DNA from 3 places in the Streptomyces sp. SudanB182_2057 genome. Region 1 is predicted to be linked to each of the others. Evidence: predicted binding sites of a transcription regulator. Region 1 holds the regulator's gene; each other region holds the start of a gene.
What was found. Region 1 encodes HrcA, which represses chaperone genes, less so after heat shock. Its sites were predicted from a motif close to TTNGCACTCNGNNNNNCNGAGTGCNAA; they were not measured.
Positions count from the first base shown of each region.

Region 1 (10,482 bases):
CAAGTGCTACGGCGGTGACATCTCCCGTAAGCGGAAGCTGCTGGAGAAGCAGAAGGAAGGCAAGAAGCGGATGAAGATGGTGGGTTCCGTGGAGGTTCCGCAGGAGGCCTTCATCGCCGTCCTGTCCAGCGATGACAGCGCGGGGTCGGCCAAGGGCAAGAAGTAACCGGAGGCTGTGGCCGGTTGCGTCCGCAAAGCGGGCATGTGGGGGCCCGTCGTGCGAAAGCGCGGCGGGCCCCCGTGCGTGGCGGGCGTTACTCCGTGTCGGAAAGTGTCGGGCCGATGCCCCTTACGCGGCGGGCGGACGCCCCTTACCCTGATCCCTGCTCGTTAGTTACTCGCGAGTTAAACAACAGTCCGCCAACCCCACCGTGAGTCAACCCAGCCGCACCGAGCCAGCCGCACCGTCGCGGGCCCCCGGAGGATGTCGTGAGCGACACACAGACCCTGATCGAGAACCGTCCGCCGTCCGTGGCGGCCCTCTTCCTGGAGCGCGTGGCGGCGACACCGGACGCCGAGGCCTACCGCTACCCCGTTCCGCCGGCCGCGGGCGAGGGCCCCGACGACTGGGAGTCGCTCAGCTGGGCGCAGGCGGCCGAGCGGGTGTACGCGATCGCGGCCGGGCTCATCGAGCTGGGCATCGAGCCCGAGCAGCGGGTGGCGCTCGCCTCCTCCACCCGGGTCGAGTGGATCCTCACCGACCTCGGCATCATGTGCGCCGGCGGTGCCACCACGACCGTCTACCCGCAGACCAACGCCGACGAGTCCGCGTTCATCCTCGCCGACTCCGAGAGCCGCGTCCTGGTCGCCGAGGACGCGGCACAGCTGGCCAAGGCCGTGGCGAAGCGCCCGGAGCTGCCCGCGCTCGCCAAGGTCGTGGTGATCGACCCGGCCGGCGTGGAGACCGGCGACTGGGTGATCACCCTCGCCGAGCTGGAGGAGCGCGGCGCCGCCTACCTGGAGCAGCACCCGCAGCTGATCAAGGAGCGGGTCGGCGCGATCACCAGGGAGCAGCTCGCCACCCTGATCTACACCTCCGGCACCACCGGCCGCCCCAAGGGCGTGCGCCTGCCGCACGACAACTGGTCGTACATGGCCAAGGCGATCGCCGCGACCGGCCTGGTCACCATCGACGACGTCCAGTACCTGTGGCTGCCGCTCGCGCACGTCTTCGGCAAGGTGCTCACCTCCGGCCAGATCGAGGTCGGGCACGTCACCGCGGTCGACGGCCGCGTGGACAAGATCATCGAGAATCTGCCGGTGGTGCGGCCGACGTACATGGCGGCCGTGCCGCGCATCTTCGAGAAGGTGTACAACGGCGTGGCGGCCAAGGCCCGCGAGGGCGGCGCGGCCAAGTACAAGGTCTTCCAGTGGGCGGCCGAGGTCGCCCGCGAGTACGCCAAGGTCACCCAGGACAACTTCCGCCGCACCGGCGTCGCCTCGGCGCCGTTCGGGCTCGCCGCGAAGCACAAGGTGGCCGACACCCTCGTCTACGCCAAGCTCCGCGAGGCCTTCGGCGGCCGGCTGCGCGCCTGCGTCTCCGGCGCCTCCGCGCTCGCGCCCGAGATCGGCTACTTCTTCGCCGGGGCCGGCATCCACATCCTGGAGGGCTACGGCCTCACCGAGACCTCCGCCGCCTCCTTCGTCAACCCCGGCGAGGCCTATCGCACCGGCACGGTCGGCAAGCCGCTGCCCGGCACCGAGGTCCGCATCGCCGACGACGGCGAGATCCTGCTGCGCGGCCCCGGCATCATGCAGGGCTACCACCAGCAGCCCGAGAAGACCGCCGAGGTACTGGAGTCCGACGGCTGGTTCCACACCGGCGACATCGGCGAGCTGTCGCCCGACGGCTATCTGCGCATCACCGACCGCAAGAAGGACCTCATCAAGACCTCCGGCGGCAAGTACGTCGCGCCGGCCGAGATCGAGGGCCAGTTCAAGGCGGTGTGCCCGTACGTGTCCAACATCCTCGTGCACGGCGCCGACCGTAACTACTGCACCGCCCTGATCGCCCTGGACGAGCCCGCGATCCTCCAGTGGGCGAAGGAGAACGGCCTGGAGGGCAGGTCGTACGCCGAGGTCGTCGCCGCGCCGCGGACGGTGGAGATGATCGACGGGTACGTGCAGCAGCTCAACGCCGGGCTCCAGCGCTGGCAGACCATCAAGAAGTTCCGGCTGCTGACGCGCGACCTCGACGTGGAACACGGCGAGATCACGCCGAGCCTGAAGCTGAAGCGGCCGGTGGTCGAGCGGACGTACAAGGATCTGATCGACGAGATGTACGCCGGCACCAGAGAGGCGTAGACGCCCGGGGCGCCCGCGGGCCGGCCACGCTTTCGCGCCACGCGGCGCGGCCGCACGGCGACGCGCCTCCACGCCCCTCACGCTCACCGACGCTCGAATACAACGCTCACCGGCGCTCGAAAGGTTCCGTCTTCCGGTCAGTTCCGTGACTCGGCGCTTATAGGCGGGTCCGGTCTGTCACCCTGGCCGCATGGACATGGCGGCCATACCCGCACAGCGGGAGAGCGAGTCTCAGCCAGACGCGGCGCGGGGGCGGGCCACGCTGCCCGGCAGCCCCCTCGCCCCGGGGTCGGCCCGCGCCCTGGTGCGGGCCGCGCTGGCCGAGGCGCCCGGCGTCCCGGCGCGGCTCGCCGACGACGCGATGGCGGTCGTCAGCGAACTGGTCACCAACGCCGTCGTACACGCCGGCACCGACGTGCACGTCGAGTGGCGGCTGGAGGAGACCGGCGCGTTCGTGATCGAGGTGTGCGACCGGCACCCCTCCCGCGCCCCACGGGACGCCGGCTGCGAGGCGCCGTACGACACCCCCGAGTACGGGCGCGGGCTGCGGCTCGTCGCCACGCTCGCCGAATCCTGGGGCGTCACCTACCGCGCCGGCGCCAAGAGTGTCTGGGCCCGGCTGCCCCCGGGCGGCAGCGACGCCCCGGACGGTCCCGCCCCCGGGCCCGCCCTGGAGGTCGCCGAGGACCTCGCCCCGCAGCCGCACCGCGCCGACGGCGACCGGGACTGGCTCGGCCGGGGCGCCCTGTCCTTCCTCGCCGAGGCATCCGACCTGCTCGCCGGGCAGCTCGACGAGAACCTGGTCGCCGCGCTCACCGGCCAGCTGATCGTGCCCCGGCTCGCCGACTGGTGCGCGGTCTGGCTGGAGGACGAGGCGACCGTCCGCGGCGGCGCCCGCGACGGCCCCGCCCGGGTCTGGCACGCCAGCGAGGCCCGCATGGAGGAACTGCGCGCCGCGCTGGAGAAGGAGCCGCCGCGCCCGCCGGACGGAACGCGCTCCGGTCCCGCGGCCTACCCCTGGCCCGGCCACGCGCTCGGCCCGCACGGCACCGACGGCACGGCGCTGGCCTACCGGCTGGTCGCGGGCGGCCGGCCGCTCGGCACGCTGGTCATCGGCCGGTGCGGACCGGCCGGCTTCCCCGACGAGATCACCGGCCTGGTGGAGGACCTGAGCCGACGGGTCGCCCTGGCCATCGGCGCGGCCCGCCAGTACGCCCGCCAGGCCACCATCAGCGCCGTGCTCCAGCGCGGTCTGCTGCCCGGCGCGGTCGCCGAGATCCCCGGCGTGCGCAGCGCGCTCGTCTACGAACCCTGCGACCAGGGCGGCCCCAGCGGCGACTTCTACGACCTGTTCCCGGCGGGCGACGGACGCTGGTGCTTCGCCGTCGGCGACGTCCAGGGCAAGGGCCCGGAGGCGGCCGTGGTGATCGGCCTCGCCCGCCCCTGGCTGCGGCTGCTCGCCCGCGAGGGGTACGGCGTCGCGGACGTCCTGGACCGCCTCAACCAACTGCTGCTGGACGACGCCACCGAGGCGGCCGACGCCGCGGCCCGCGCCCTGGTCGCCGCCGGCGGCCGGCCGCCGGGCCTCGGGGACGGCCCGCAGACGCGCTTCCTCTCCCTCCTCTACGGCGAACTGACCCCGCACGCCGACGGGGTCCGCTGCACCCTCGCCTCCGCCGGTCACCCGCTGCCGCTGGTCCTCGCCCCGGACGGCACCGTACGCACTGTCGCCCGCCCGCAGACCCTGCTCGGTGTGGTGGAGGACGAGACGTACACCAGCGAGACCGTGGAGCTGCGGTCCGGTGACAGCCTGCTGTGCGTCACCGACGGGGTGACCGAGCGGCGCTCCGGCAGCCGCCAGTTCGACGACGGCGACGGCCTCGCCCACGCCCTGTCCGGCTGCGCCGGGCTCGGCGCCGAGCTGATCGCGGAGCGCATCCGCCGCCTGGTCCACGACTTCGGCGCCGACCTGCCCGGGGACGACCTGGCGCTGCTGGTGCTCCAGGCCGAGTGACGCCCCCGGTCCGCGGCCGGCGGGGCAACGCCCGCGGTGCTGGACAATGGAAGGCATGCCTTCCGCACTCCCCGACGGCGAGCCCGTCCCCGCCGACGGCGCGCTGCCCGGCTCCGCGCTCGCCGGGGCCGCCGCCCGCCCGCTCGGTTTCTATCTGCACGTCCCGTACTGCGCGACCCGCTGCGGGTACTGCGACTTCAACACCTACACCGCGACCGAGCTGCGCGGCACCGGCGGAGTGCTCGCCTCCCGGGACAACTACGCCGACACCCTCGCCCAGGAGATCCGGCTCGCGCGGAAGGTGCTGGGCGACGACCCCCGCGAGGTCCGTACGGTGTTCGTCGGGGGCGGTACGCCGACGCTGCTGGCCGCCGAGGACCTGGTACGGATGCTGGGGACGATCCGCGAGGAGTTCGGTCTCGCGCCGGACGCGGAGATCACCACGGAGGCGAACCCGGAGTCCGTCGACCCCGCCTACCTGGCCACCCTCCGCGAGGGCGGCTTCAACCGGATCTCCTTCGGCATGCAGAGCGCCCGGCGGCACGTGCTGAAGGTCCTGGACCGCACCCACACCCCCGGCCGGCCCGAGGCGTGCGTGGCGGAGGCCCGGGCGGCGGGCTTCGAGCACGTGAACCTGGACCTGATCTACGGCACGCCGGGGGAGAGCGACGACGACTGGCGGGCCTCCCTGGAGGCCGCCCTGGGCGCCGGGCCCGACCACGTCAGCGCCTACGCGCTCATCGTGGAGGAGGGCACCCAGCTGGCCCGCCGGATCCGCCGGGGCGAGGTCCCGATGACCGACGACGACGTGCACGCCGACCGGTACCTGATCGCCGAGGAGACGCTGAGCCGGGCGGGCTTCGAGTGGTACGAGGTCTCCAACTGGGCCACCTCCGAGGCGGGTCGCTGCCTGCACAACGAGCTGTACTGGCGCGGCGCCGACTGGTGGGGCGCCGGACCGGGGGCGCACTCGCACGTGGGCGGCGTGCGCTGGTGGAACGTGAAACACCCCGGCGCGTACGCGGCGGCGCTCGCCGACGGACGCTCTCCGGGCGCCGGCCGCGAGATCCTCTCGGACGAGGACCGCCGCGTGGAACGCGTCCTCCTGGAACTCCGGCTGCGCGAGGGCGTCCCCCTGTCCCTGCTCAAGCCGGAGGGCCTCGCGGCCTCCCGGCGCGCCCTGGCGGACGGCCTCCTCCAGGAACGGCCGTACGAGGAGGGCCGGGCCGCACTGACCCTGCGCGGACGCCTGCTGGCGGACGCGGTGGTGCGGGACCTGGTGGACTGATCACTCGGGTGAGTGAATCCCCCCGGAGCGCAGGTTCGGTCCCTAACCTGGTTCGTAGGCTGCCGCCAAAAGGACGCGGCGGATGTGGAGGCCACGGAGATGACCGCTGTGGACGAGCGTGGAATGGCCAAGTACCTCGACGAGATCGAGCCTCCCGAGGGCGTCAAGGCCGAGCTTCTCCGGGGGGTAATCGTGATGATGGCCAGCCCCGATCTGGTGCACAACCTGATCGTGCTGCACACACAGAGGCAGATTCCTCTGGAGCGGTGGTATCCCCTCCAGACCCAGGACGTGGGCATCCTCGGTGAGGAGAGCATGCCTGTCCCGGATCTGGTGGTCGCGGCGCCGGACGTACTGCCTGCCGCAGGCCGTCTGTTGCCGTCACAGCTGGTCACGGCCGTGGTGGAGGTCGTCTCCAAATCAAGCGTCCACCAGGACTACGTGGTCAAGCGCTCCATCTACGCGGCGGGCGGGATTCCCACCTACCTCGTCATCGACCCGATCATGGCGCACTGTGTCTTGCTGACGAGGCCCATGGGTCAAAGGGAGGACGCCGACTACTTCGCTCAGGAAATCATCAAGTTCGGCGAGCCGGTCCCGTTGAAGGATCTCGGGCTCGAACTCGACACCAGCGAGTTCGGAACGCTTCCGGACGTCAAGCCCCACCGCTACCCGTGACGAAGTCGATCAGTTCCTCCACGCGGCCCAGCAGTTCCGGTTCCAGGTCCTTGTAGGACCGGACCCGTTTCAGGATCGCCTGCCATACCGCGCCGGTGTTCTCCGCCGGCCAGCCCAGGGACCGGCAGACCCCCGTCTTCCAGTCCTGGCCCTTCGGTACCGTCGGCCACGCCTCGATGCCCAGGGAGGCGGGCTTCACCGCCTGCCAGATGTCGATGAACGGGTGGCCGACGACCAGGGCGTGTTCGCTGGTGACCGACTGGGCGATCCGCCATTCCTTGGTGCCCGGCACCAGGTGGTCCACCAGGACGCCCAGCCGGGCGTCGGGCCCCGGGGCGAAGGACTCCACGATGGCCGGCAGGTCGTCCACGCCCTCCAGGTACTCCACGACCACGCCCTCGACGCGCAGGTCGTCGCCCCAGACCTTCTCGACCAGTTCGGCGTCGTGCCGGCCCTCCACGTAGATGCGGCCGGCGCGGGCCACGCGCGCGCGTGCCTGGGGGACGGCGATCGAGCCGGACGCCGTACGGGTGGGGCGGGCCGGGGCCGAGGCCGGGCGGACCAGGGTGACGGGCCTGCCCTCCAGCAGGAAGCCGCGCGGTTCCAGGGGGAAGACGCGGTGCTTGCCGAAGCGGTCCTCCAGAGTCACCGTGCCCGCCTCGCAACGGATCACCGCGCCGCAGAACCCGGTACCGGCCTCCTCCACCACCAGGCCTGGCTCGGCGGCCACCTCCGGCGCCGGCTGCGGCTTCTTCTTCCAGGGAGGGGTGAGATCCGGCGAATACACACGAGGGCGCGGGCCCGAAGGGCCCTCGTTGGAAGGGCGGTGGCGGGAGACGGGTGGGCGCATTCGGATGACGATAGGAGAAGCCGTGCCGTGACAAGCGCGACACGCCGGAATGCGAAGAGAACCGCCGTTCAGATCACGCCGAACCGTGCCGCCAGCTCGTCCCGTTGACGTCGTACGAACGCCGCGTCCACCACCGCTCCGTGACCGGGCACGTACACCGCGTCCTCGCCGCCCAGCGCCAGCAGCCGGTCCAGGGCGTCCGGCCAGCGGGCGGGGACCGCGTCCGGGCCGGCCTGGGGCTCGCCGGACTCCTCCACCAGGTCGCCGCAGAAGACGACCTCCGGGGAGCCGGGGATCAGCACCGCGAGGTCGTGCGCGGTGTGGCCCGGGCCCACGTTGGCCAGCAGCGCCTGGCGGCCGCCGCCGAGGTCCAGCGTCCACTCGCCGGACACCAGGTGCCGGGGCGCGACCAGCGCGTCCACGGCCTCGTCGGCGTCGGCGACCGGCAGCCCGTTGCGCACCGCGTCCAGCCGCAGCTCCGCCCGCTCGAACGCGAACACCGCGTCCAGGCCGACCGCCCCGTACAGCTCCGCCCCGGCGAACACCGCCGCGCCGAAGACGTGGTCGAAGTGGGGATGGGTGAGCGCGAGATGGGTCACACGGCCGCCCGCCAGCTCCTCGGCCCGCGCGCGCAGCCGGGCCCCCTCCGCCAGGCTCGAACCGGCGTCCACGAGCAGCGCCGTCCCCTCGCCCACGACCAGCCCCGCCGTGCAGTCCCAGCCCGGCAGCCGGCACCGCCCCACCCCGGCCGCCAGCCGTTCCCACCCCAGCTCTTCCCAAGTCACGCTCATACCCGCGACGCTAGCGGTACGACCCGGCGGCGCGGCCCGACCTTGCCCCGGGTGTACCCGACGGCCGTACACTGGGCCGGGGAATGCTGGCACTCGTGTGGGAAGAGTGCCAGGCGGACGATCCGATGGGACGAGGGACGACGTGCTGGAGGTGCGCGCGCATGCTGAGTGAACGCAGGCTTCAGGTACTGCGCGCCATCGTCCAGGACTACGTGGGCACCGAGGAGCCGGTCGGTTCCAAGGCGCTCACCGAGCGGCACAACCTCGGCGTCTCCCCGGCCACCGTCCGCAACGACATGGCGGCCCTGGAGGAGGAGGGGTACATCGCGCAGCCGCACACCAGCGCGGGGCGCATCCCCACCGACAAGGGCTACCGCCTGTTCGTGGACAAGCTCGCGGGCGTGAAGCCGATGACCGCGCCCGAGCGGCGGGCGATCCAGAACTTCCTGGAGGGCGCCGTCGACCTCGACGACGTCGTGGCGCGCACGGTGCGGCTGCTCGCGCAGCTGACCCGGCAGGTCGCCGTCGTGCAGTACCCGTCGCTGACCCGGTCCACGGTCCGGCACGTGGAGCTGCTCTCGCTCGCCCCGGCGCGCGTGATGCTCGTGCTGATCACCGACACCGGCCGGGTCGAGCAGCGTATGGTCGACTGCCCGGCCCCGTTCGGCGAGGCATCGCTGGCGGATCTGCGGGCCCGGCTGAACAGCAGGGTCGCGGGCCGCCGGTTCACCGATGTGCCGATGCTGGTCGAGGACCTGCCGGACGCCTTCGAGCCGGAGGACCGAGGTACGGTCTCCACGGTGCTCTCCACCCTGCTGGAGACACTCGTGGAGGAGAACGAGGAGCGGCTGATGATCGGCGGTACCGCCAATCTGACCCGCTTCGGGCACGACTTCCCCCTCACGATCAGGCCCGTCCTGGAGGCACTGGAGGAGCAGGTCGTGCTCCTCAAGCTCCTCGGCGAGGCGAAGGACCCGGGCGTGACCGTGCGCATCGGCCACGAGAACGCCCACGAGGGACTCAACTCCACGTCCGTCGTGTCGGTCGGCTACGGTTCGGGCGGCGAGGCGGTTGCCAAGCTCGGCGTGGTCGGACCGACCCGCATGGATTACCCGGGAACGATGGGAGCGGTACGCGCAGTGGCACGGTACGTCGGACAGATCCTGGCGGAGTCGTAAGTGGCCACGGACTACTACGCCGTTCTCGGCGTGCGCCGCGACGCGTCGCAGGATGAGATCAAGAAGGCGTTCCGGCGGCTCGCGCGCGAGCTGCACCCGGACGTCAACCCGGATCCGAAGACCCAGGAGCGGTTCAAGGAGATCAACGCCGCTTACGAGGTGCTGTCGGACCCGCAGAAGAAGCAGGTCTACGACCTCGGCGGCGACCCGCTCTCGCAGTCCGGCGGCGCCGGCGCGGGCGGCTTCGGGGCCGGCGGCTTCGGCAACTTCTCCGACATCATGGACGCGTTCTTCGGTACGGCGTCGCAGCGCGGGCCGCGCTCGCGCACCCGGCGCGGCCAGGACGCGATGATCCGGATCGAGGTCGAGCTGGACGAGGCGGCCTTCGGGACGACCAAGGACATCCAGGTCGACACCGCCATCGTCTGCAACACCTGCACCGGCGAGGGCGCGGCCCCCGGCACGTCCGCCCAGACGTGTGACATGTGCCGCGGCCGGGGCGAGGTCTCGCAGGTCACCCGGTCCTTCCTGGGCCAGGTCATGACCTCCCGGCCGTGCCCGCAGTGCCAGGGCTTCGGCACGGTCGTGCCGACGCCGTGCCCGGAGTGCGCCGGCGACGGCCGCGTGCGCTCCCGCCGCACGCTCACCGTGAAGATCCCGGCCGGTGTCGACAACGGCACCCGGATCCAGCTCGCGGGCGAGGGCGAGGTCGGCCCCGGCGGCGGCCCGGCCGGCGACCTGTACGTGGAGATCCACGAGCTGCCGCACCCGACCTTCCAGCGGCGCGGCGACGACCTGCACTGCACGGTGACCATCCCGATGACGGCCGCGGCGCTCGGCACCAAGGTGCCGCTGGAGACCCTGGACGGCATGGAGGAGGTCGACATCCGGCCCGGCACCCAGTCCGGCCAGTCGATCCCGCTGCACGACCGCGGTGTCACGCATCTGCGCGGCGGCGGCCGGGGCGACCTGATCGTGCACGTCGAGGTGCAGACCCCGACCAAGCTGGACCCCGAGCAGGAGCGCCTGCTGCGCGAACTGGCCAAGCTCCGCGGCGAGGAACGGCCGCAGGGCCAGTTCCAGCCGGGACAGCAGGGCCTGTTCTCGCGGCTGAAGGACGCGTTCAACGGCCGCTGACGTCGGCTGAGGGACCAGATCGACGGGCGGGCGTCCCCGGGTCGTGCCGGGGGCGCCTCAGGGTCGTTCCGGGGGAAGCCCCGATTCCGGCCGGTCCGGCGGACGTGACACCATGCGGTCATGTCCTCCGCGCTGACCGATCTCCTTCCCCTCCCGATCGTGCAGGCACCCATGGCGGGCGGAGTCTCCGTCCCGCAGCTCGCCGCCGCCGTCTGCGAGGCCGGCGGCCTCGGGTTCCTCGC
Region 1 is NZ_OZ186798.1:5,539,841-5,550,322, forward strand. Features, by position in the region: gene lepA (translation elongation factor 4) at 1-166, shown strand, start outside; gene ACSURM_RS24445 (AMP-dependent synthetase/ligase) at 430-2,304, shown strand; gene ACSURM_RS24450 (SpoIIE family protein phosphatase) at 2,501-4,318, shown strand; gene hemW (radical SAM family heme chaperone HemW) at 4,374-5,606, shown strand; gene ACSURM_RS24460 (Uma2 family endonuclease) at 5,706-6,284, shown strand; gene ACSURM_RS24465 (DUF3097 domain-containing protein) at 6,262-7,134, opposite strand; gene ACSURM_RS24470 (MBL fold metallo-hydrolase) at 7,203-7,925, opposite strand; gene hrcA (heat-inducible transcriptional repressor HrcA) at 8,087-9,103, shown strand; gene dnaJ (molecular chaperone DnaJ) at 9,104-10,240, shown strand; gene ACSURM_RS24485 (nitronate monooxygenase) at 10,361-10,482, shown strand, end outside.

Region 2 (10,482 bases), 2.0 Mb from region 1:
CCCTCCTGACCGGCTGCGCCAAAGACCCCGCCCCGGCCCCGGCCCAGGGCGGCCCCGCCCGCCCCCTGGACCCCCGCGCCCGCCAGGCCGCCGAACACGCCCGGCTGGCCGCCGCCGCCCGGCGCTGGGGCCTGGAGCGGCCCCCGCTCACCCCTCCGGCTCCGCCCGCCGAAAAACCCCGGATCACCCCCCGGGACGGCTTCGAGGTGGACGGCCAGGAGGAGGAGAACCTCCCCCCGGTCTTCACCACCGTCCCCACCCGGCAGAAGGTCGTCTTCCTCACCATCGACGACGGCGCCGAGAAGGACCCGGCCTTCCTGCGCATGATGAGCGAGCTGAAGGTGCCGTACACCGCGTTCCTCAGCAACTACGTCATCGAGGACGACTACGGCTACTTCCGCCGGATGCGGGACCAGGGCGTCACCCTGAACAACCACACCCTGACCCACCCCTACCTGCCCGGCCTGTCCTACGAGGAGCAGCGCGCCGAGATCTGCGGCATGCAGACCGTCATGAAGAAGCAGTTCGGCAAGGCGCCCACCGTCTTCCGGCCGCCGTACGGCAACTACAACGGCGACACCCTGCGCGCCGCCAAGGAGTGCGGCATCAAGTACGCGCCGATCTGGGACGAGGAGGTCTTCGTCGACCACTGGGAGTACCGCGACTGGGACCGCCGGCTGCACCCCGGCGACATCGTCCTCACCCACTTCCGCGGCCGGGACGACTGGGACGGCACGATGGTGGACGACATGCGGAACTTCCTGGACAAGGTCACCCGCGAGGGCTACGCCGTCGCCCGCCTGGAGGACTACCTGTGAGGCGCCTGCGGGGCCCCGCCGCGGTCCTCGCGTCGGCCCTGCTCCTGACGGGCTGCGCCCAGTCCGTCGACCCCATCGAACGCCTCGGCAAGAAGGCCGCCGAAGGGGTGCACCCGCACGTCGCCCCCGGCCGGGAGCACCGGCACCGGGGGCTGGCCCGCCCGCTCGCCCGTCCCCCCGCCCACCCGGCCCGTCCCTTCCCCCGCCCCCCGGCCCGCCCGCTCGCCGGACACCCGGCGGTCACCGCCCCGCCCCCGGTGGTCGACCGCGTCCCCACCCGCGACCCGGTCGTCTTCCTCACCTACGGCGACGGCGCCGAACGCGACCCCCGCTTCGTCGACATGGTCCGCGCACTGCGCCTGCCGGTCACCCTGTTCCTCACCGGCAGCGCCGCCGCCCCCGGCCACCGCCACTTCGCCCGCCTGCGCGCGCTCGGCGCCGGCATCGGGAACCACACCCTCGGCCGCCGGGCCCCGGCCGGGCTGCCGTACGCCGGTCAGCGCGCCGAGATCTGCGGCCAGCAGGACCGCCTCCGCGCCCGCCTGGGCGTCCGCCCCCGCCTGTTCCGCCCGCCCCACGGCTCCTACGACCCGGCCACCCTGCGCGCCGCGGCCGACTGCGGCATCTCCGCGGTCGTCCTGTGGCGCACCGCCCTCACTCCGGCCGGCCTCACCCGCGGCCTCGCCCCCGGCGACATCGTCCTCGTGGACCCCGACGCGTCGGGCGGCGTCCCCCTGCGCGAGCGCACGGCGCGGGTCCTCAGAGCGGCTCAGGAAAGGGGCCTGACGGTGGCCCGCCTGGAGGACTACCTCTAGGAGAACCGGCTCCCCGGGCCCGCCGGTCAACGCGGGGACGGCCGATTCACCGTCGACGCGCCGCACGGGATTGGCACTCCGCTTGACCGAGTGCTAACCACGGTCATAGTCTCAGGTCTGGCACTCCGCAGGTGAGAGTGCCAACAAACGCGACGGGCAGGTCCGGCACCCGCGACGACGGATCGACCTGGTCGCCACCTCAGACAGTTAACCCCGTGAGATCTCCGAAGGGGGAGGTCGGATCGTGACGACCGCCAGCTCCAAGGTTGCCATCAAGCCGCTTGAGGACCGCATCGTGGTCCAGCCGCTGGACGCCGAGCAGACCACGGCCTCTGGCCTGGTCATTCCGGACACCGCGAAGGAGAAGCCCCAGGAGGGCGCCGTCCTCGCCGTGGGCCCGGGCCGGTTCGAGAACGGTGAGCGCCTTCCGCTCGACGTCAAGGTCGGCGACGTCGTCCTGTACAGCAAGTACGGCGGCACCGAGGTGAAGTACAACGGCGACGAGTACCTCGTCCTCTCGGCTCGCGACGTGCTCGCGATCATCGAGAAGTAATCACCTCAAGCAACTCTCCGCTTGAGCTGCGCCCCTGGCCCCCGCGACAGATAAGAAGCCGGGCGCCCGGGGCGCGGCGTTTTTCACCTACAGATTTCCGAGAGGGCTCCCGCTGTCATGGCGAAGATCCTGAAGTTCGACGAGGACGCCCGTCGCGCCCTTGAGCGCGGCGTCAACAAGCTTGCCGACACCGTCAAGGTGACGATCGGCCCCCGCGGCCGCAACGTCGTCATCGACAAGAAGTTCGGCGCCCCCACCATCACCAACGACGGTGTCACGATCGCCCGCGAGGTCGAGATCGAGGACCCGTACGAGAACCTCGGCGCCCAGCTGGTGAAGGAGGTGGCGACCAAGACCAACGACATCGCTGGTGACGGCACCACCACCGCCACCGTGCTCGCCCAGGCGCTGGTCCGCGAGGGCCTGAAGAACGTCGCCGCCGGCGCCTCCCCGGCCGCCCTGAAGAAGGGCATCGACGCCGCCGTCAAGGCCGTCTCCGAGGACCTGCTCGCCACCGCGCGCCCGATCGACGAGAAGTCCGACATCGCCGCCGTGGCCGCGCTGTCCGCCCAGGACCAGCAGGTCGGCGAGCTGATCGCCGAGGCGATGGACAAGGTCGGCAAGGACGGTGTCATCACCGTCGAGGAGTCCAACACCTTCGGCCTGGAGCTGGACTTCACCGAGGGCATGGCCTTCGACAAGGGCTACCTGTCGCCGTACTTCGTGACGGACCAGGAGCGCATGGAGGCCGTCCTGGAGGACCCCTACATCCTCATCAACCAGGGCAAGATCTCCGCCATCACCGAGCTGCTGCCGCTGCTGGAGAAGGTCATCCAGGCCGGCTCCTCCAAGCCGCTGCTGATCATCGCCGAGGACATCGAGGGCGAGGCCCTGTCGACCCTGGTGGTCAACAAGATCCGCGGCACCTTCAACGCCGTCGCGGTGAAGGCCCCCGGCTTCGGCGACCGCCGCAAGGCGATGCTCCAGGACATGGCCGTCCTCACCGGCGCCACCGTCATCTCCGAGGAGGTCGGCCTCAAGCTCGACCAGGTCGGTGTCGACGTGCTCGGCTCCGCCCGCCGCGTCACCGTCACCAAGGACGACACCACGATCGTCGACGGCGCCGGCAAGTCCGAGGACGTGCAGGGCCGCGTCGCCCAGATCAAGGCCGAGATCGAGAACACCGACTCCGACTGGGACCGCGAGAAGCTCCAGGAGCGCCTCGCGAAGCTGGCCGGCGGCGTGTGCGTGATCAAGGTCGGCGCCGCCACCGAGGTGGAGCTGAAGGAGAAGAAGCACCGTCTGGAGGACGCCATCTCCGCGACCCGCGCCGCGGTCGAGGAGGGCATCGTCTCCGGTGGTGGCTCCGCTCTGGTCCACGCCTCCAAGGTCCTCGAGGGCAACCTCGACAAGACCGGCGACGAGGCCACCGGTGTCGCCGTGGTCCGCAACGCCGTGGTCGAGCCGCTGCGCTGGATCGGCGAGAACGCCGGCCAGGAGGGCTACGTCATCGTGTCCAAGGTCAAGGACCTGGACAAGGGCCAGGGCTACAACGCCGCCACCGGCGAGTACGGCGACCTGATCAAGGCCGGCGTCATCGACCCGGTCAAGGTCACCCGCTCCGCCCTGGAGAACGCCGCCTCCATCGCCTCCCTGCTGCTCACGACCGAGACCCTGGTCGTCGAGAAGAAGGAAGAGGAAGACCCGGCCGCCGCGGGCCACAGCCACGGCCACGGCCACGGCCACTCGCACTGAGGCCGACGCCCGTGAGTGAAGGCCCGGTACCCGCCGAGGGTGCCGGGCCTTCGCCCTGTCCGCCTACCGCTCCAGCTCGTCCAGCGCCCCCAGCTGCTGCATCAGCCCCAGCTGGTCGTGCTGCCACCACAGCTCGGTGATCTTCCCGTCGGGACCGAACCGGAACAGCGTCATCCCGGTCATGGCGACCTGCCGTCCGGTGGGCGCGATCCCCAGGAAGTCGCCCCGGTGCGTGCCGCGCCAGGACCAGCGGGCACAGGCCCGGTCGCCCTCGGCGACCACGTCCTCGACCGTGAACGCGAAGTCGAAGGCGCCGCGCCACATCCGGAACTCGGCGCGCGCGTTGTCCAGCCCGATGGTGTCCTGCGGGTTCATCGGATCGCGGCCGTGGACGTCCTCGTCCAGCAGGTCGTTCAGCGGCGGCAGCCCGCCCGCCGCGCCCAGCGCCCGGAAGAACCGGCGCACGGCACGCTCCGCCGGCCGCTCGTCCCGCACGATGTCCAGACCGGTGAACGTGGGCCGCTCCTCGCACAGCGCGGCCAGCTCCCCGAAGAGCCGCTCCGCCTCCGGGAGCCCGGTGTCCCGCCGCGCCTCCTCGTACGAGGGGAACTCCACGACCTCCACCACGTGCGACGCGTCCGCGCGGTCCCGGCCCACCACCGCGTGCGTCGCCGTCCGTCTCCCGTGGGTCCGCCGGAGCCAGTCGTCCATCAGCCGGTTCATCTCGTCCAGCCGGCTCGTCCTGCACTCGATGAGCTGTACGAAGGTCATGGCGCCGCCTCCGGCCCCCCTGGTCCGGTAACCGTCCCGCCCATTTTCCCACCGGGACGGCGGCGCCACCCGCGCTCGTCAGCCCGTCACCGCGGCCCGTACTTGCGCCCCGTACGGGAGCTGATCCCGCCCAGCAGCCCGCGCGGCGTGACCTTCACCAGCCCCATCAGCGCCTTGTACCGGGGATCCGGGATGGACACCGTCCTGCCGCGGGCCAGGTCGGCCAGGGCCGCCGCCACCAGCTTGTCGGCGTCCAGCCACAGCCAGCCGGGGATGTTGTCCGTGCCCATGCCGGCCCGCTGGTGGAACTCGGTGCGCACGAACCCCGGGCACAGCGCCATCAGCCGGACCCCGCTGCCCGCCAGGTCCCGCGCCGCGCCCTGGGTGAACTGCACGACCCACGCCTTCGACGCGCCGTAGGTGCCGCGCGGCACGAAGGCGGCCACCGAGGCGACGTTCACCACCCCGCCCCGGCCGCGCTCGCGCATCGCCCCGGCCGCCGCGGAGGTCAGCCGCAGCACCGCCTCGCAGTGCACCTTCAGCATCCGCAGCTCGTCCGCCATCGAGACGTCCAGATAGCGGCCCTTGTTGCCGAAGCCGGCGTTGTTGATCAGCAGGTCGACCGGGTTCTTCCGGTCGCCGAGCCGGCCGGCCACCGCCTCGATGCCCTCGTCCAGGGAGAGGTCGGCGGGCAGCACCTCCACCTCGACGCCGTGCCGGTCGTGCAGTTCCGTCGCCTGCTCGCGCAGCCGCCCGGTGTCCCGCGCCACCAGCACCAGGTCCTGCCCGTCCGCCGCCAGCCGCCGCGCGAACGCGGCACCGATCCCCGCGGTCGATCCCGTAATCAGAGCCGTTGTCATGGCCCAAGCGTAGTGACCCGGACCGACAGCCTCCGCCGACCGCGCGGGGCCGTCCCGCGCCGGCCGACGGCCGGTCAGTCCCGCTGCCCGGCCACGTACTCGCGGGCCTTCGCCAGCGTCTCCGAGTGCAGCGCCTCACCCGCCGCGAGCAGCCGGGGCAGCAGCTCGCGCTCGGTGGTGACCGCGCGGAACTGCATCGCCGCCGTCACCCCGTGGTCCGGCCGGTGCACGATCTCCACCGCGTCGCCCGAGCGGATCTCCCCCGGCTCGATCACCCGGAGGTAGGCACCCGTCGCGGCCTTCCGGGTGAACCTCTTGACCCAGCCGCGTTCGCCCATGTGGCCCTGGAACGTGGCGCACGGGATGCGGCCCGCGGTCACCTCCAGCACCACCTGCCGGCCGATCCGCCAGCGCTCGCCGATCAGCGCCCCGGAGACGTCCAGACCCTCCGTCGTCAAATTCTCGCCGAAGCAGCCGTTGGCCAGGGCACGGCCGAGCTCCCGCTCCCACGTATCGAGGTCCTCGCGGGCGTACGCGTACACCGCCTGGTCGTCCCCGCCGTGATGGCGTGTGTCGCACACCGCGTCCCCGGCCAGCCCGCTCGCGCCGACCCCCCGCGGCCCGGGTGCCGCCACCCGCACCGGCCCCTCGGCGGGCTGCTTGTCGATGCCGGTCACGCCGTCCGGCTGGCTCGTGTAGGGCACCGGCCGGGGGCGGCCCACATTGACGGAAAGAAGCTTCATCCCAGCACGCTAAGCGATGGACGCCCAAAGCGGCGAGGCATTATCGGGCGCACCGCCCAAAGCCTGCCTTATGCTCGAAAGGTGATCGAGGCTCGTCATCTCCGCGTCCTGCGCGCCGTCGCCACCACCGGTTCCTTCTCGGCGGCCGGGCGCGAACTGGGCTGCACCCAGCCCGCCGTCAGCCAGCAGATGAAGGCCCTGGAGGCATCGGTCGGCACCCCGCTGCTGGTCCGCAACGGACGCGAGATGCGCCTCACCCAGGCCGGCGAGGCCCTCGTCCGGCACGCCTCCGGCATCCTCGCCGGGCTCACCGCGGCCGAGGAGGAGGTCGCCGCCATCGCCGGCCTGCGCGCGGGCCGGGTCCGGCTGGTCTCCTTCCCCAGCGGCAGCTCCACGCTGGTCCCGACGGCCCTGGCCGCCCTGCGCGCCGCCCACCCCGGCACCCGCGTCTCGCTGGAGGAGGCCGAGCCCCCGAAGTCCGTGGCACTGCTGCGGGAAGGCGACTGCGACCTCGCCCTGGCCTTCCGCTACGAGGGCGCCGCGGTCGCCGAGGACTGGGACGACCTCGTCGTGCGCCCCCTGCTGACGGACCGCCTGGTCGCCCTGGTGCCCGAACGGCACCGGCTCGCGCGCGCGGAGGCCGTCGCCATCGGCGAGCTGGCCCAGGAGCCGTGGATCGCGGGCTGCCCGCGCTGCCGCGGCCAGCTGGTCGAGGTGTGCGAGGGAGCCGGGTTCACCCCGCGCATCGACTTCGCCACCGACGACTATCCCGCCGTGGTCGGCCTGGTCGGCGCGGGTCTCGGGGTCGCGGTGCTGCCCCGGCTGGCCGTGGAGTCGGTACGGCCGCGAGGCGTGCGCGCGGTACGGCTGGAACCGGCGGTACGACGCGAGATCGTCGCCCTGACCCTGCCCGACCTGGCCCAGGTGCCGGCCGTGGCGGCGACGCTGGATCAACTGGCCCGGGCGGCCGGGCGGATGTAGCGCGCCGGGCGCACACGGCGGCCGGGCGCGCTCGGGAACACGAGCGGCGTCGGCCCGTCCTCGGCGTAGGCGGCGGCCGGGCGCGCGCGGGAGCGCGGCGCGCCGTCGGCGCGGCCGGGCGCGTGCGGAGGGAAGGCTCGCGTCGGCACGGGCGCGTGACCCTGCGCGGGGGACGGTGGGTAGCGCCCGGGTGGCGGACCCTGCCTAGAGAAACGTTCCTTCAGTGATCCTGAGCGGTGTCCCCGCTGGTGGTGGAGGCCGTCACCAGCCGGTTGCGCGCCCGCCCCATCAACTCCTCGCGCTCGTCCTCGGTCAGGCCGCCCCAGACGCCGTACGGCTCGCGCACCGCCAGCGCGTGCGCCGCGCACTCCGCGCGGACCGGGCATCTCATGCAGACCTCTTTGGCCGAGTTCTCGCGAGCGCTCCGGGCCGCCCCGCGCTCGCCCTCCGGGTGGAAGAAGAGCGAGCTGTCCACACCGCGGCAGGCAGCCAGCAACTGCCAGTCCCACAGGTCCGCGTTCGGCCCGGGAAGGCGGGAGAAATCTGCCATTACGTGACCCCTTGTCGCCGATCTGGGCGGGTACGGTGCCAACGACCGTACATCTCCGGTCTAAGGAGATGAAAATATGACTCATTGCGAATCTAGCCCCGGACACTGCGAAACGGGAAGAAAAGGGGCCAAATGGGTCATAGGTTGTGATGAAAAGTTGAGAGTCCGACGAGCATGTCTGCACCGTGTCCGTCCCCTCACATAGAGTGCCGAATACGGCACGCGGGCCCGTAACTCTTTCGAGTGACCGTCGTTGAGAGTGCGGAGGCGGTTGAAAGAAGAAGCGCTCGGGCAGGCGTCCGAGACGGTCGACCGCACAGGTGACGATTCCGTACCAGCCTGGAGGCTCAAGGTGACGCGCATCAGCTGCGGAGGGCGGTCATGACTTCCGTCCTCGTCTGCGACGACTCCCCGCTTGCCCGAGAAGCGCTCCGCCGCGCGGTCGCGACCGTGCCCGGTGTCGAGCGTGTGACGACGGCGGCCAACGGCGAGGAAGTCCTCCGCCGCTGGGGCGCCGACCGCTCCGACCTCATCCTGATGGACGTGCGCATGCCCGGACTGGGCGGCGTCGAGACCGTGCGCCGGCTGCTCTCCGCCGACCCGGGCGCGCGCATCATCATGCTCACCGTCGCCGAGGACCTGGACGGCGTGGCCCTCGCGGTCGCCGCCGGCGCCCGTGGCTACCTGCACAAGGACGCCTCGCGCGCGGAGCTGCGGGCCACCGTGACCCAGGCGCTCGCCGACCCGACCTGGCGGCTCGCCCCGCGCCGGCTGCGCTCGGCGGAGATGGGCGCGGCGCCCACGCTCACCGCGCGCGAGATCCAGGTATTGGAGGGGATGAGCCACGGCCGCTCCAACGCCGAGATCGGCCGCGAGCTGTTCCTCTCCGAGGACACGGTCAAGACGCACGCCCGCCGCCTGTTCAAGAAGCTGGGGGCCTCCGACCGCGCCCACGCGGTGGCGCTCGGGTTCCGCTGGGGCCTGGTCCGCTGACACGCGCGACGGGTGTCTGGCCCGGTGACATGCCGGGGCAGGCGCTCGGGGTGACGGGCCGGGCCTGACGCTCGGGTGACGGGCCGGGCCGCGCTCGGGGTGATGGGCCGGGGCCCGGTCACCTCGGCCGAGGTGCCGGCCCGGGCTGCCCGCTGCCTGCCGTCGCTGCTGCTGCCGCGGCTGTCGCCGTCGGCGGTGGCCGTGCCCGAGCCCTCGTCGGCGTACGTCCCCGCCGTACGCGTCGCCGCCGTACGCGCCGTCGTCCACCCCGGCGTGCGGGGCCCGAGGGTGGTGCTCCGGCGCAGGTGGGCGCCCCCGGCGCGGGGCGCGCGGTCGATCGGCGTACGCTCTGCCGGGCCCCCGGAAGGGCGTGCGCGAGGCGGCCCGCCGGACGCGCGACGCTCGTTTCGGCGCGGATGCCGCATCCTTGAGATGTGGAGTCTCTCGGGGACGAGTCGGTCGAGCGGAAGGGGAGGGCGCGGGGAATGAGTGCCGGCGCACCTGCTCATAACGCTTCGGTGCACAACCACGAGCACGATGCGACGGACCGCGCGGCCACAGGGCACCATGGACCGATGCGCGACGACGAGGCGGGCACGGCCCCTGGGGCGATCGGTGCGCTCGTGCATCGTGCCGTCGACGGGGACGAGCAGGCCACGCACGACCTGCTGGCCCGGGTGCACCCGCTGGCGCTGCGCTACTGCCGCACGCGGCTGTCACGGCTCCCCGGTGACGCCCGCCACTTCGTGGAGGACCTCGCCCAGGAGGTCTGCGTCGCGGTCCTGCTCGCGCTGCCGCGCTACCGGGACACCGGCCGGCCCTTCGAGGCGTTCGTCTTCGCCATCGCCTCCCACAAGGTCGCCGACCTCCAGCGCGCCGCCATGCGCCACCCGGGGTCGACGGCGGTGCCGTCCGACGAGATGCCCGAGCGGCCCGACGACTCCCTCGGCCCGGAGGAGCGCGCCCTGCTCAGCAGCGACGCCGAGTGGGCCAAGAAACTGCTGGCCAACCTCCCGGAGAACCAGCGGGAACTGCTGCTGCTGCGCATCGCCGTGGGCTTGACCGCGGAGGAGACCGGGCAGATGTTGGGAATGTCACCCGGCGCGGTCCGCGTGGCCCAGCACCGGGCGCTGAGCCGCCTCAGGGCGCTCGCCGAGCAGTAATACCCCTGGACGGAGCGGCCGTAGCCCCGTCCCCCTACACGCATAGCGATGACTTCGTACGAAGATACGAAGCCTGAAGCAAGCCGTTACCGTGGAATTTGCTAGCGATGCTTCCCGTTAGCATGGACATCCGCACCGATCAAGGCCATTTGGGGAAGGTGTCATGACTGCCAACGTCGACGGAGTGCCCGGTAAATTCGCGACACTCGGGCTGACCTACGACGACGTGCTGTTGCTGCCGGGCCCGTCGGACATGGCGCCCGACGAGATCGACACCACCTCGTACGTCTCCCGCAACGTGCGGGTCAACATCCCGCTGCTGTCCGCCGCCATGGACAAGGTGACCGAGTCCCGCATGGCGATCGCGATGGCCCGCCAGGGCGGTGTCGGTGTCCTGCACCGCAACCTCTCCATCGAGGACCAGGCCAACCAGGTCGACCTGGTGAAGCGCTCCGAGTCCGGCATGGTGACCGACCCGAT
Region 2 is NZ_OZ186798.1:3,502,760-3,513,241, reverse strand. Features, by position in the region: gene ACSURM_RS14975 (polysaccharide deacetylase family protein) at 1-818, shown strand, start outside; gene ACSURM_RS14970 (polysaccharide deacetylase family protein) at 815-1,633, shown strand; gene groES (co-chaperone GroES) at 1,878-2,186, shown strand; gene groL (chaperonin GroEL) at 2,304-3,941, shown strand; gene ACSURM_RS14955 (ester cyclase) at 4,005-4,712, opposite strand; gene ACSURM_RS14950 (SDR family NAD(P)-dependent oxidoreductase) at 4,799-5,572, opposite strand; gene ACSURM_RS14945 (MOSC domain-containing protein) at 5,647-6,315, opposite strand; gene ACSURM_RS14940 (LysR family transcriptional regulator) at 6,397-7,296, shown strand; gene ACSURM_RS14935 (WhiB family transcriptional regulator) at 7,517-7,846, opposite strand; gene ACSURM_RS14930 (response regulator transcription factor) at 8,228-8,839, shown strand; gene ACSURM_RS14925 (sigma-70 family RNA polymerase sigma factor) at 9,415-10,002, shown strand; gene guaB (IMP dehydrogenase) at 10,166-10,482, shown strand, end outside.
Region 2: the regulator HrcA is predicted to act here: its motif matches at 1,704-1,730, upstream of groES (co-chaperone GroES).

Region 3 (10,482 bases), 880 kb from region 1:
TGGCGGTACGCAACGAGGCGGACGAGGCGGCGTGGCCCCGCTTCCGCGCGCTGCGCATCAGCCCCTGAACCCGGCGCAGTTTTCCAGTGGCCGTCGGGCCGCTCGCTTCCCGGTCAGTGTCGGGCTTCCGCGAGGTGAGTCAAGGGCGCTGCGCGTCGCCTTCGGCGATGGCCCTGCGGGCCACCCTTGACATACCTCGCTCCAGCCCGGGGCAGAAGCGAGCGAGCGGCCGAAAGAACAGTGGCCCAGCCCGGCACCGGACCCATAGGTGAGCTACACACTCCCGTAGCCAAGGGACGCACTCGCGCCTCGCCAGCACGCCGGGTCGGCACAGCGGCTTGCGGGCGGGTGGGCGGGTCCTGGGGACGACGGCGACTGCCAGGGCACCCCTGTCCGCGAGGGCCGAGGAGGCGAGGGGCAGGGGGACTTAGTTATGGACAAGCAGTCCAAAACAACACCCCCCACGCCCGCCGCCACCGCACACCACCCGCCGGTCCGTAGGCCGCCGAACCGGCCCGGCGGCCATGCGAAGCGAGGACGCGCACCCGCCACCAGGCCGGAAGCCGCTAAGCCCACCCGGCGTGCAGGCGAGGCGCGGACGCGCATCCCCGGCCCACGATGCGAACGCAGCCCACCGCAGGGCCCGACCAGGTCCAGTCGGCCACTTTCCCCGGGCCGCCCGCTCGCTTCTCCCCCGTGCTGGAGCGAGGTGTGTCAAGGGTGGCCCGCAGGGCCATCGGCGCAGCCGACGCGGAACGCGCCCTTGACTCACCTCGCGGAAGCACGACACTCACCGAGAAGCGGGCGGCCCACGGCAACCCGACAACCCCGAGAACGCCCGAGGGCGGTACCCCCGGCCGAAAGCCAGGGGTACCGCCCTCGTTCGTAGGACAGGTGATCAACCCTCGGGTCGATCAGAAGTCCATGTCACCGCCCGGCATGCCGCCGCCGGCCGGGGCCGCGGCCTTCTCCGGCTTGTCGGCGATGACGGCCTCGGTGGTGAGGAACAGCGCGGCGATCGACGCGGCGTTCTGCAGCGCGGAGCGCGTCACCTTCGCCGGGTCGATGATGCCCTCGCCGACCAGGTCGACGTACTCGCCGGTCGCGGCGTTCAGGCCGTGGCCCGGGGTCAGGTTGCGCACCTTCTCCACCACGACACCGCCCTCGAGGCCGGCGTTCACGGCGATCTGCTTCAGCGGGGCCTCCAGGGCGATGCGCACGGCGTTGGCGCCGGTCGCCTCGTCACCCTCCAGCTCCAGCTTCTCGAAGACCTGGGAAGCCTGGAGCAGGGCCACGCCACCACCGGCGACGATGCCCTCCTCGACGGCGGCCTTCGCGTTGCGGACGGCGTCCTCGATGCGGTGCTTGCGCTCCTTGAGCTCCACCTCGGTGGCGGCACCGGCCTTGATGACGGCCACGCCGCCCGCGAGCTTGGCCAGGCGCTCCTGGAGCTTCTCGCGGTCGTAGTCGGAGTCGCTGTTCTCGATCTCGGCGCGGATCTGGTTGACCCGGCCGTTGACCTGCTCGGAGGAGCCGGCACCGTCGACGATGGTGGTCTCGTCCTTGGTGATGACGACCTTGCGGGCGCGGCCCAGGAGGTCCAGGGTCGCGTTCTCCAGCTTGAGGCCGACCTCCTCGGAGATGACCTCGCCGCCCGTGAGGATGGCGATGTCGCCGAGCATGGCCTTGCGGCGGTCGCCGAAGCCCGGGGCCTTGACGGCGACGGACTTGAAGGTGCCGCGGATCTTGTTGACGACCAGGGTCGACAGGGCCTCGCCCTCGACGTCCTCGGCGATGATCAGCAGCGGCTTGCCCGACTGCATGACCTTCTCCAGCAGCGGGAGCAGGTCCTTCACCGCGGAGATCTTGGAGTTGGCGATGAGGATGTACGGGTCCTCGAGCACCGCCTCCATGCGCTCCATGTCGGTCGCGAAGTAGGCGGAGATGTAGCCCTTGTCGAAGCGCATGCCCTCGGTGAGCTCGAGCTCCAGACCGAAGGTGTTGGACTCCTCGACGGTGATGACGCCTTCCTTGCCGACCTTGTCCATGGCCTCGGCGATCAGCTCGCCGATCTGGGTGTCGGCGGCGGAGATGGACGCGGTGGAGGCGATCTGCTCCTTGGTCTCGACGTCCTTCGCCTGCTCCAGCAGGGCGGCGGAGACGGCCTCGACGGCCTTCTCGATACCGCGCTTCAGGGCCATCGGGTTGGCGCCGGCGGCGACGTTGCGCAGGCCCTCCTTGACCAGGGCCTGGGCGAGCACGGTCGCGGTGGTCGTACCGTCACCGGCGACGTCGTCCGTCTTCTTGGCGACTTCCTTGACCAGCTCGGCGCCGATCTTCTCGTACGGGTCCTCGAGCTCGATCTCCTTGGCGATGGAGACACCATCGTTGGTGATCGTGGGCGCGCCCCACTTCTTCTCGAGGACGACGTTGCGGCCCTTGGGGCCGAGCGTCACCTTCACGGCGTCCGCGAGCTGGTTCATGCCGCGCTCGAGGCCGCGCCGCGCCTCCTCGTCGAACGCGATGATCTTGGCCATGTGAAGTGGTCCCTCCAGGACTGGGGGTGATTCCTTCGGACCGCGCCCGCGCCCGCGACGGACGGCTCGCCGGCCTCGTGGTTCCTTGCCCCACCCGGCCCGCGGGCCTCACCGACCCGGTCCTTCACTGTCACTCTCACCTTCAGAGTGCTAACGCAATGATTAGCACTCGGCATGGTCGAGTGCAAGCGCCCGGCCGGGTGGAGAGGTCCCCGTCAGCCGCCCGCGAACGCGGGAACCGGGACCCGGCGACGGCACGGCGAAGGGCCCGCACCCTCTGCGAGGTGCGGGCCCTTCACACGAAACATTCAGGCGGTGACGCGAACCATGTCGGCCTGCGGACCCTTCTGGCCCTGCGAGATCTCGAACTCGACCCGCTGGCCCTCTTCCAGGGTGCGGTAGCCGTCCATCTGAATCGCGCTGTAGTGGACGAAGACGTCCGCACCACCGTCGACCGCGATGAAGCCGTACCCCTTCTCCGCGTTGAACCACTTGACGGTGCCCTGAGCCATGCCTAACTCCCCTATTACTGGCCCTTGCACAGATCCACACTTCGCGGACCCGGGTCAGACCTCACCCCCCAACTGGTCGGGGGCGTGCGCCGGAACGCGTCGACCGCGGCCGAATGTATCTGTCCAACTGCCGTCTGCAACAGGTCAATCGGACGAGAAATCTGGACGTCGGAGATCCGGAATATGGCGAGAATTCACCAGACTTCAGGGCAAGTCGGGCCCCATAAAAGCCACAAAAGCCGCGCGGAACCCGCACAACTTGGCTGTTTCTCATCGGGCGCACGGCATGATCGCGGGGCTCGCGGCAACCCGGCCGCGACCGTGTTCCCCAACTCTACCGCGTTCAATCACGCAGAATTGCCCCCTCCGTTTCTCTCACGGAGGGGGCAATCGAGTGGACGGTCAGTGACCGGCCTTACCGTCGGTGAATGGTCAGCCGCCGGCGACCGCAGGGATGATCGAGATACCGGCGCCGTCGGGGGTCGCCGTGTCCAGGCCCTGCTCGAAGCGCACGTCGTCGTCGTTGACGTACACGTTGACGAACCGGCGCAGCTTGCCCTGGTCGTCCAGGACGCGGGCGGCGATCCCCGTGTGGTTCTTCTCCAGGTCCGCGATGACCTCGCCGAGCGTGCCGCCCTCGGCCGGGACCTCGGCCCGGCCGCCGGTGTAGGTGCGCAGGATGGTGGGGATGCGAACGGTCACGCTCATGCGAGGCCAGCCTCTCGGAAGGAGTCCAGGGTCGGGCGGATGGTGGCGGTCAGACCGGTCCCGGCGACCGCGTCCAGGGTCTTCAGGCCGTCACCGGTGTTGAGGACGACGGTGGTCTTCGCCGGGTCCAGCAGGCCCTCCGCGAGCAGCTTGCGGGTCACGCCGACGGTCACGCCGCCCGCCGTCTCCGCGAAGATGCCCTCGGTGCGCGCCAGCAGCCGGATGGCGTCGACGATCTCCGCGTCCGTGACGTCCTCCACGGCACCGCCGGTGCGGCGGGCCACGTCCAGGACGTAGGGGCCGTCGGCCGGGTTGCCGATCGCCAGGGACTTGGCGATGGTGTCCGGCTTCTGCGGCCGTACGACGTCGTGGCCGGCCTTGAAGGCGGTGGAGACCGGGGAACAGCCCTCGGCCTGGGCGCCGAAGATCTTGTACGGCCGGTCCTCGACCAGCCCGAGCTTGATCAGCTCCTGGAGACCCTTGTCGATCTTCGTGAGCTGGGAGCCGGAGGCGATCGGGATGACGATCTGGTCGGGCAGCCGCCAGCCGAGCTGCTCGCAGATCTCGTACGCCAGCGTCTTGGAGCCCTCGGCGTAGTACGGCCGCAGGTTGACGTTGACGAAGCCCCAGCCCTCGCCGGCCGGGTCGCCGATCAGCTCGGAGCAGAAGCGGTTCACGTCGTCGTAGTTGCCCTCGATGCCGACGAGTTCACCGCCGTAGACCGCGGCCATGACGACCTTGCCCTGCTCCAGGTCGTGCGGGATGAACACGCAGGAGCGGAAGCCGGCCCGGGCGGCGGCGGCGCCGACGGCTCCGGCGAGGTTGCCGGTGGAGGAGCAGGACAGGGTGGTGAAGCCGAAGGCGCGGGCGGCCTCCAGGGCCTGGGCGACGACCCGGTCCTTGAAGGAGTGGGTCGGGTTGCCGGAGTCGTCCTTGACGTACAGGCCGCCGGTCACGCCCAGTTCGCGGGCGAGGTTGTCGGCCTTGACGAGCTTGGTCCAGCCGGGGTTGAGATTGGGCTTGCCGGCGACGTCGGCCGGGACCGGCAGCAGCGGGGCGTAGCGCCAGATGCTGGCGGGGCCGGCCTCGATGCGACGGCGCAGTTCCTCGGTGTCGTAGGCGGAGAAGTCGTAGGCGATCTCCAGCGGCCCGAAGCACTCCTCGCAGGCGAAGACCGGTCCGAGGGGCACCCGGTGGCCGCACTCGCGACAGCTGAGGGCCGCTGCGGGACCGAGGTCCACGGTGGAGTCGCTGGTGGTTGCAACTGTCTGCACAGCCATGTGAGGCGAGGCCCTTTCTCCTCATCTTCCTCACGACGCATCTCGCCGTGAGACGGATTTGGCACCTTCCCTAGCCGGGAGCCTCGCTTGGAAGAAGACGAGAATCGGCTGGAGGGTTGCCGGGGCTTCATCGGGCCGTGTCCCTCTGCCCCTCTGGATGAGCTGTATGTGGTTGTCAACGCCGCTTGACCACCCGACATGCGATGGTCATCGGCGTTGTTCAAGACTGTAACCGAAGGCCAGGACAGTTGAGATAGTCGTCCGAACCGCGAGATGCATCACACGGCGACGTGTGGTGGTGACAGTGAGGAGCCGCCGACCGTGCTGGAAGAAGTCGAGCGCTGGCTGAGCCGCCGCTCCTGGTCCGTGGCCGACCGCCCGCCGCACCGGGTGCTGGCCGCCAAGCAGCGCACGGGCCAGACGATCAGCGTCGTACTGCCCGCCCTCAACGAGGAGGAGACGGTCGGCGACATCGTCACCGTCATCCGCCACGACCTCGTGGAGCAGATCCCGCTCGTCGACGAGATCGTGGTCGTCGACTCCGGCTCCACCGACCGCACCTCCGAGGTCGCCGCGCGGGCCGGCGCCCGGGTCGTCCACCGCGACGAGATCCTGCCCCGCGTCCCGGCCGTCCCCGGCAAGGGCGAGGTGCTGTGGCGCTCGCTGCTGGTGACCGGCGGGGACATCGTCTGCTTCATCGACGCCGACCTGCGGGAGTTCTCCTCCGACTTCGTGCTCGGCATCGTCGGGCCGCTGCTCACCGAGGCGGACGTGGACCTGGTCAAGGCGATGTACGACCGTCCGCTCGCGGGCTCCGCCGGGCAGGGCGGGCGGGTCACCGAGCTGATGGCCCGGCCGCTGCTGAACATGCACTGGCCCCAGCTGGCCGGTTTCGTGCAGCCGCTGGGCGGCGAGTACGCGGCCCGCCGCTCGCTGCTGGAGCAGCTGCCGTTCCCGGTGGGCTACGGCGTGGAGCTGGGCATGCTGGTGGACGCGCTGCACCTGGTCGGCCTGGACGCGCTGGCCCAGGTCGACGTGGGGGTGCGCAAGCACCGCCACCAGGACGGCCAGGCCCTCGGCCGGATGGCCGCCGCGATCTACCGCACGGCCCAGCTCCGGCTGGCCCGGGGTCATCTGGTGCGGCCCGCGCTGACCCAGTTCGAGCGGGGCGAGGACGGCTTCGAGCCGCGTACCTACTCGGTGGACACCGAGGAGCGCCCGCCCATGGTGGAGGTCGCTGAGTACGCGGAGCGGAAGGTGGCGTGAACGGCCGGTACACGGCCTGCTTCGCAGGTGGATCGCACGTTTGAGGGTTTGCGGGCCGGGCTAGGTTGAGGCGTATGGCTTCCACGCGCACTGCTGTCGGCAAAGCTCGGGTCCTGGTCGCCTCCAACCGCGGCCCGGTCTCCTATCAGGTACGCGAGGACGGCTCGCTCGACGCCCGGCGGGGCGGCGGCGGGCTGGTCTCGGGACTGTCCGCCATCGGGCCGGACGCGGACTCGGTGTGGGTGTGCGCCGCGCTGGGCGACGGCGACCGGGCGGCGGTGCGGCGCGCCGACGGCGGGCTGCTGCCGGCCGAGGAGACCGGCGGGCAGCGGGTGCGGATGCTCGACATCGACGCGTCCGTGCACGCCGAGGCGTACAACGGCATCGCCAACTCGGTGCTCTGGTTCGTCCACCACCTGCTGTACCAGACACCGCTGGAACCGGTGTTCGACGCGGACTTCCGCCGCCAGTGGGCGTCGTACCGGGCCTACAACCAGGCGTTCGCCGAGGCGCTGGCCGAGGAGGCGGCCGAGGGCGCGGCGGTGCTGATCCAGGACTACCACCTGGCGCTGGCCCCCCGGATGCTCCGCCGGCTGCGGCCGGACCTGCGCATCGGCCACTTCTCGCACACCCCGTGGGCCCCGCCGGACTACTTCCGGCTGCTGCCCGACGACATCGCGGCCGAGCTGCTCGGCGGCATCCTGGGCGCGGACCGGGCGGGCTTCCTGACCCGGCGCTGGGCGGACGCCTTCACCGCCTGCTGCCGGGAGGTGCTGGGGCCCGCCATCCCCTCCGGCACCCACATCGGGGTGCACGGGCTGGGCGCGGACGCGGACTTCCTGCGCGAGCGGGCGCACCGGGCGGACGTGGCCGAGCGGATGGCGGCGCTGCGCGAGGAGATCGGCCCGGGCCGCCGGACGATCGTCCGGGTGGACCGCACCGAGCTGTCCAAGAACATCGTGCGCGGGCTGCTGGCGTACGAGCAGCTGCTCACCGACCACCCCGAGTGGCGGGAGAGGGTCGTCCACGTGGCGTTCGCCTACCCCTCCCGGCAGGACCTCGCCGTGTACCGCGACTACACCGCCGAGGTGCGGCGGGTGGCGGACCGGATCAACGAGCGGTACGGCACGCCGGGCTGGACGCCGGCGGTGCTGCACGTGAAGGACGACTTCGCGCGCTCCCTGGCCGCCTACCGGATGGCCGACGTGGCGTTGGTGAACCCCATCCGGGACGGCATGAACCTGGTCGCCAAGGAGATCCCGGTGGTCTCGGACGAGGGCTGCGCGCTGGTGCTGTCCCGGGAGGCGGGGGCGCACGAGGAGCTGGGCGAGGACGCGTTCACGGTGAACCCGTACGACATCACGGGCACGGCGCGGGCGCTGCACGAGGCGCTGACCCTGCCGGCGGAGGAGCGGGCGGCCCGCTCCAAGCGGCTGGCCGCCGCCGCGACCGCGCTGCCGCCCGCCCGCTGGTTCCTGGACCAGCTTGAGGCCCTGACCGCTCAGCCGAGCTGAGCGGCGAGCGCCCGCAGCAGTCCCACGACCCCCTCCGGGCCGTCCACCACCAGGTCGGCCCGCTTCGCCAGTTCGGTGACCTCCGTGCTGCCGCTGCACACCAGCAGGCCGGGGACGCCGTCGGCGCGGAGGGTGTCGACCGCGGCGAAGGCGGGCAGGTCGCCGAGGTCGTCGCCGGCGTAGACGACGCAGCCGGCGCCGACGGCACGGGCGTGGTCGAGGAGGGCCACGCCCTTGTCCATGCCGGGCGGGCGCAGCTCCAGCACCAGGCGGCCGGGCTCGACGATCAGTCCGTGCCGGCCGGCGAGGTCGGCGAGGGGGGCGCGCAGGGCGTCGAACGCGCCCTGCGGGTCGGCGGCCCGGCGGGTGTGCACCGCGAGCGCCCGGCCCTTCTCCTCGATCCAGACGCCCTCGCCGGTGCCGGCCCGCTCCAGCAGGCGGGGCAGTTCGGCGCGGGCGGCGGCCACGCCGGGGTGCGGGGGCGGTGCGGTGACGGTGCCGGTGGCGGCGTCCCAGCGTTCGGCGCCGTAGTGGCCGAGGACGGTGAGGTGCTCCAGGCCGGGGACGCCGGCGAAGCCGCCGTAGCGGACGGCGACCTCGGGCGGGCGGCCGGTGATCACGGCGACGGAGGCGATCTTAGGGGCCAGGGCGGCCAGCGCGGGCACGGCGCCGGGGTGGGCGCGGGCCTGCTCGGGGTCGGCGACGATGGGGGCGAGGGTGCCGTCGAAGTCCAGGCCGATCAGCGCGGTGCGGGGCCGCTCGAGCAGCGCGGCGAGCCCGTCGCGGCCGGGCTGGGTCTGCGGGGTGGGCAGAGGATCCATACGGCGACAGTATCCGGCGCGGGCGGGGCTCACTCCTGGTCCGGAGCCGGAGTCGGGGTCAGCGCTCCGCCCGCCGGGCCTGTCTGATCCGGCGCAGGCGGTTGACCGTGACCGGGTCGTGGGCCAGGGCGCGCTCGTCGTCCAGGAGGGCGTTGAGCAGCTGGTAGTAGCGGACCGGGGAGAGGTCCAGTTCCTCGCGGATGGCGCGTTCCTTCGCGCCGGGCCCGGGGAAGGCCCGGCGCTCCAGCGCGAGGATGGCTTTTTCGCGGCTGCCCAGTTCCATGCCGGCCACCGTAGCGGCCGGCATGAGGGCCGTGCTCAGTCGGTGGTGCTGCTGTCGGCCGCCGTGGCGGTCGCCTGGAGCCGGGTCAGCACGCCGGAGGGGCTGCCGTTCGGGGCGACGGCCTGGCCGATGTTCTGCTTCACGGCCGCGCTGACCGCCGCCCAGGAGGTCTTGCCGACCGGGTACAGCTCGGTGCTGGGCAGCTCCTCCAGGAAGGGGCGCAGGGCCTTGTCGGCCGCCTCGTTCGACGTGCTCATGGCGTTGGAGGCGGAGCTGGTGACCGGCAGCAGCCCGTAGGTGCGGGAGAAGTCGAGGACGTTCTTCTCGGAGTAGACGAAGTCGAGGAAGTCGCCGACCTCGTCGCGGTGCCCGTTCTGCTTGAAGGCCATCATCCAGTCGGCGACGCCCATGGAGGCCCTGGCCTTGCCGGTGCGGCCCGGCATCGGCACGGTGCCGAACTTCACGCCCTTCGCGGCGGCCTGCTGGATCAGCGTGGGGTGCCCGTTGAGCATGCCGACCTGGCCGTCGGCGAAGGCGGCGAAGGCGGCGGCGCGGTTGAGCTTGCCGGGGGCGACCGGGCCGGTGAGCCCCTTGCCGACGAGCTCGTCCTTGAGCCAGGTGAAGGTGGAGACGTTGGTGGCGGAGTTGATGGTGTAGGTGCCGATGTCGTCGGTGTAGCCGCTGCCGCCGTTGCCGCCGACGAGCAGCCACTGCATGGTCTCGGCCTGCGCCTCCTCCGGGCCGAGCGGCAGCGCGAAGGGGTACTTCACGCCCTTGGCCTCGAGCGCCGCGGCGTCGGCGGCCAGCTCGGCCCAGGTGGTGGGCGGGGTGATGCCGGCCTTGTCGAACAGGGTCTTGTTGTAGAAGAGCACGCGCGTGGAGGCGCCGAACGGGATGCCGTACTGCGTGTGCTTCCACTGGCCGGCGTCGGAGAGCTGGGAGAGGAAGTCGGCCTGGGTGCGGATGGAGAGCAGCTCCGAGGCGGGGTAGAGCTTGCCGGCGGCGGCGTAGTCGGCGTAGGCGCCGATCTGGGCGAGGTCGGGGGCGTCCCCGGCGTCCACCATCTCCTTGACCTTGCGGTCGACGTCGTTCCAGGAATAGACGCTGACCTCGACCTTCACGTCCGGGTGCGTGGACTCGTAGTCCTTGACCAGCTCGTCCCAGTACTTCTTGGAGCTGTGGGCCGCCGAGTCCCCGTAGTCGGCGGCGACCAGTCTGAGCGTGACGTCGGAGGACCCCGTCGCCCCGCAGCCGCCGAGGACCGCTGTCATGCCCAGTGCGGACACCACCGCGATCGTTCCTGCCGTACCCCGACGCACCCTCAAAGCCCCAACCCTGCCGTCTGACCGTTCAACATATGGACACATAAGGTCTACACCACGTGAGTGGACTAGACCTCTCGCGGGTGGGAGGGTCACACTAGCCTCGTGGTGAGACATGTCATCGCCCTGGACGTGGGCGGTACCGGGATGAAGGCCGCCCTCGTCGGCGCCGACGGCACGCTGCTGCACCGCGCCCGCCGCTCCACCGGCCGGGCGGACGGCCCCGAGGCGGTCGTGGC
Region 3 is NZ_OZ186798.1:4,655,560-4,666,041, reverse strand. Features, by position in the region: gene ACSURM_RS20520 (polysaccharide deacetylase family protein) at 1-68, shown strand, start outside; gene groL (chaperonin GroEL) at 915-2,537, opposite strand; gene ACSURM_RS20510 (cold-shock protein) at 2,846-3,049, opposite strand; gene ACSURM_RS20505 (MoaD/ThiS family protein) at 3,482-3,757, opposite strand; gene thrC (threonine synthase) at 3,754-5,037, opposite strand; SAM riboswitch class I at 5,056-5,201, opposite strand; gene ACSURM_RS20495 (glucosyl-3-phosphoglycerate synthase) at 5,359-6,303, shown strand; gene ACSURM_RS20490 (alpha,alpha-trehalose-phosphate synthase (UDP-forming)) at 6,378-7,817, shown strand; gene otsB (trehalose-phosphatase) at 7,805-8,638, opposite strand; gene ACSURM_RS20480 (DUF3263 domain-containing protein) at 8,697-8,921, opposite strand; gene ACSURM_RS20475 (ABC transporter substrate-binding protein) at 8,957-10,210, opposite strand; gene ACSURM_RS20470 (ROK family protein) at 10,352-10,482, shown strand, end outside.
Region 3: the regulator HrcA is predicted to act here: its motif matches at 2,700-2,726, upstream of groL (chaperonin GroEL).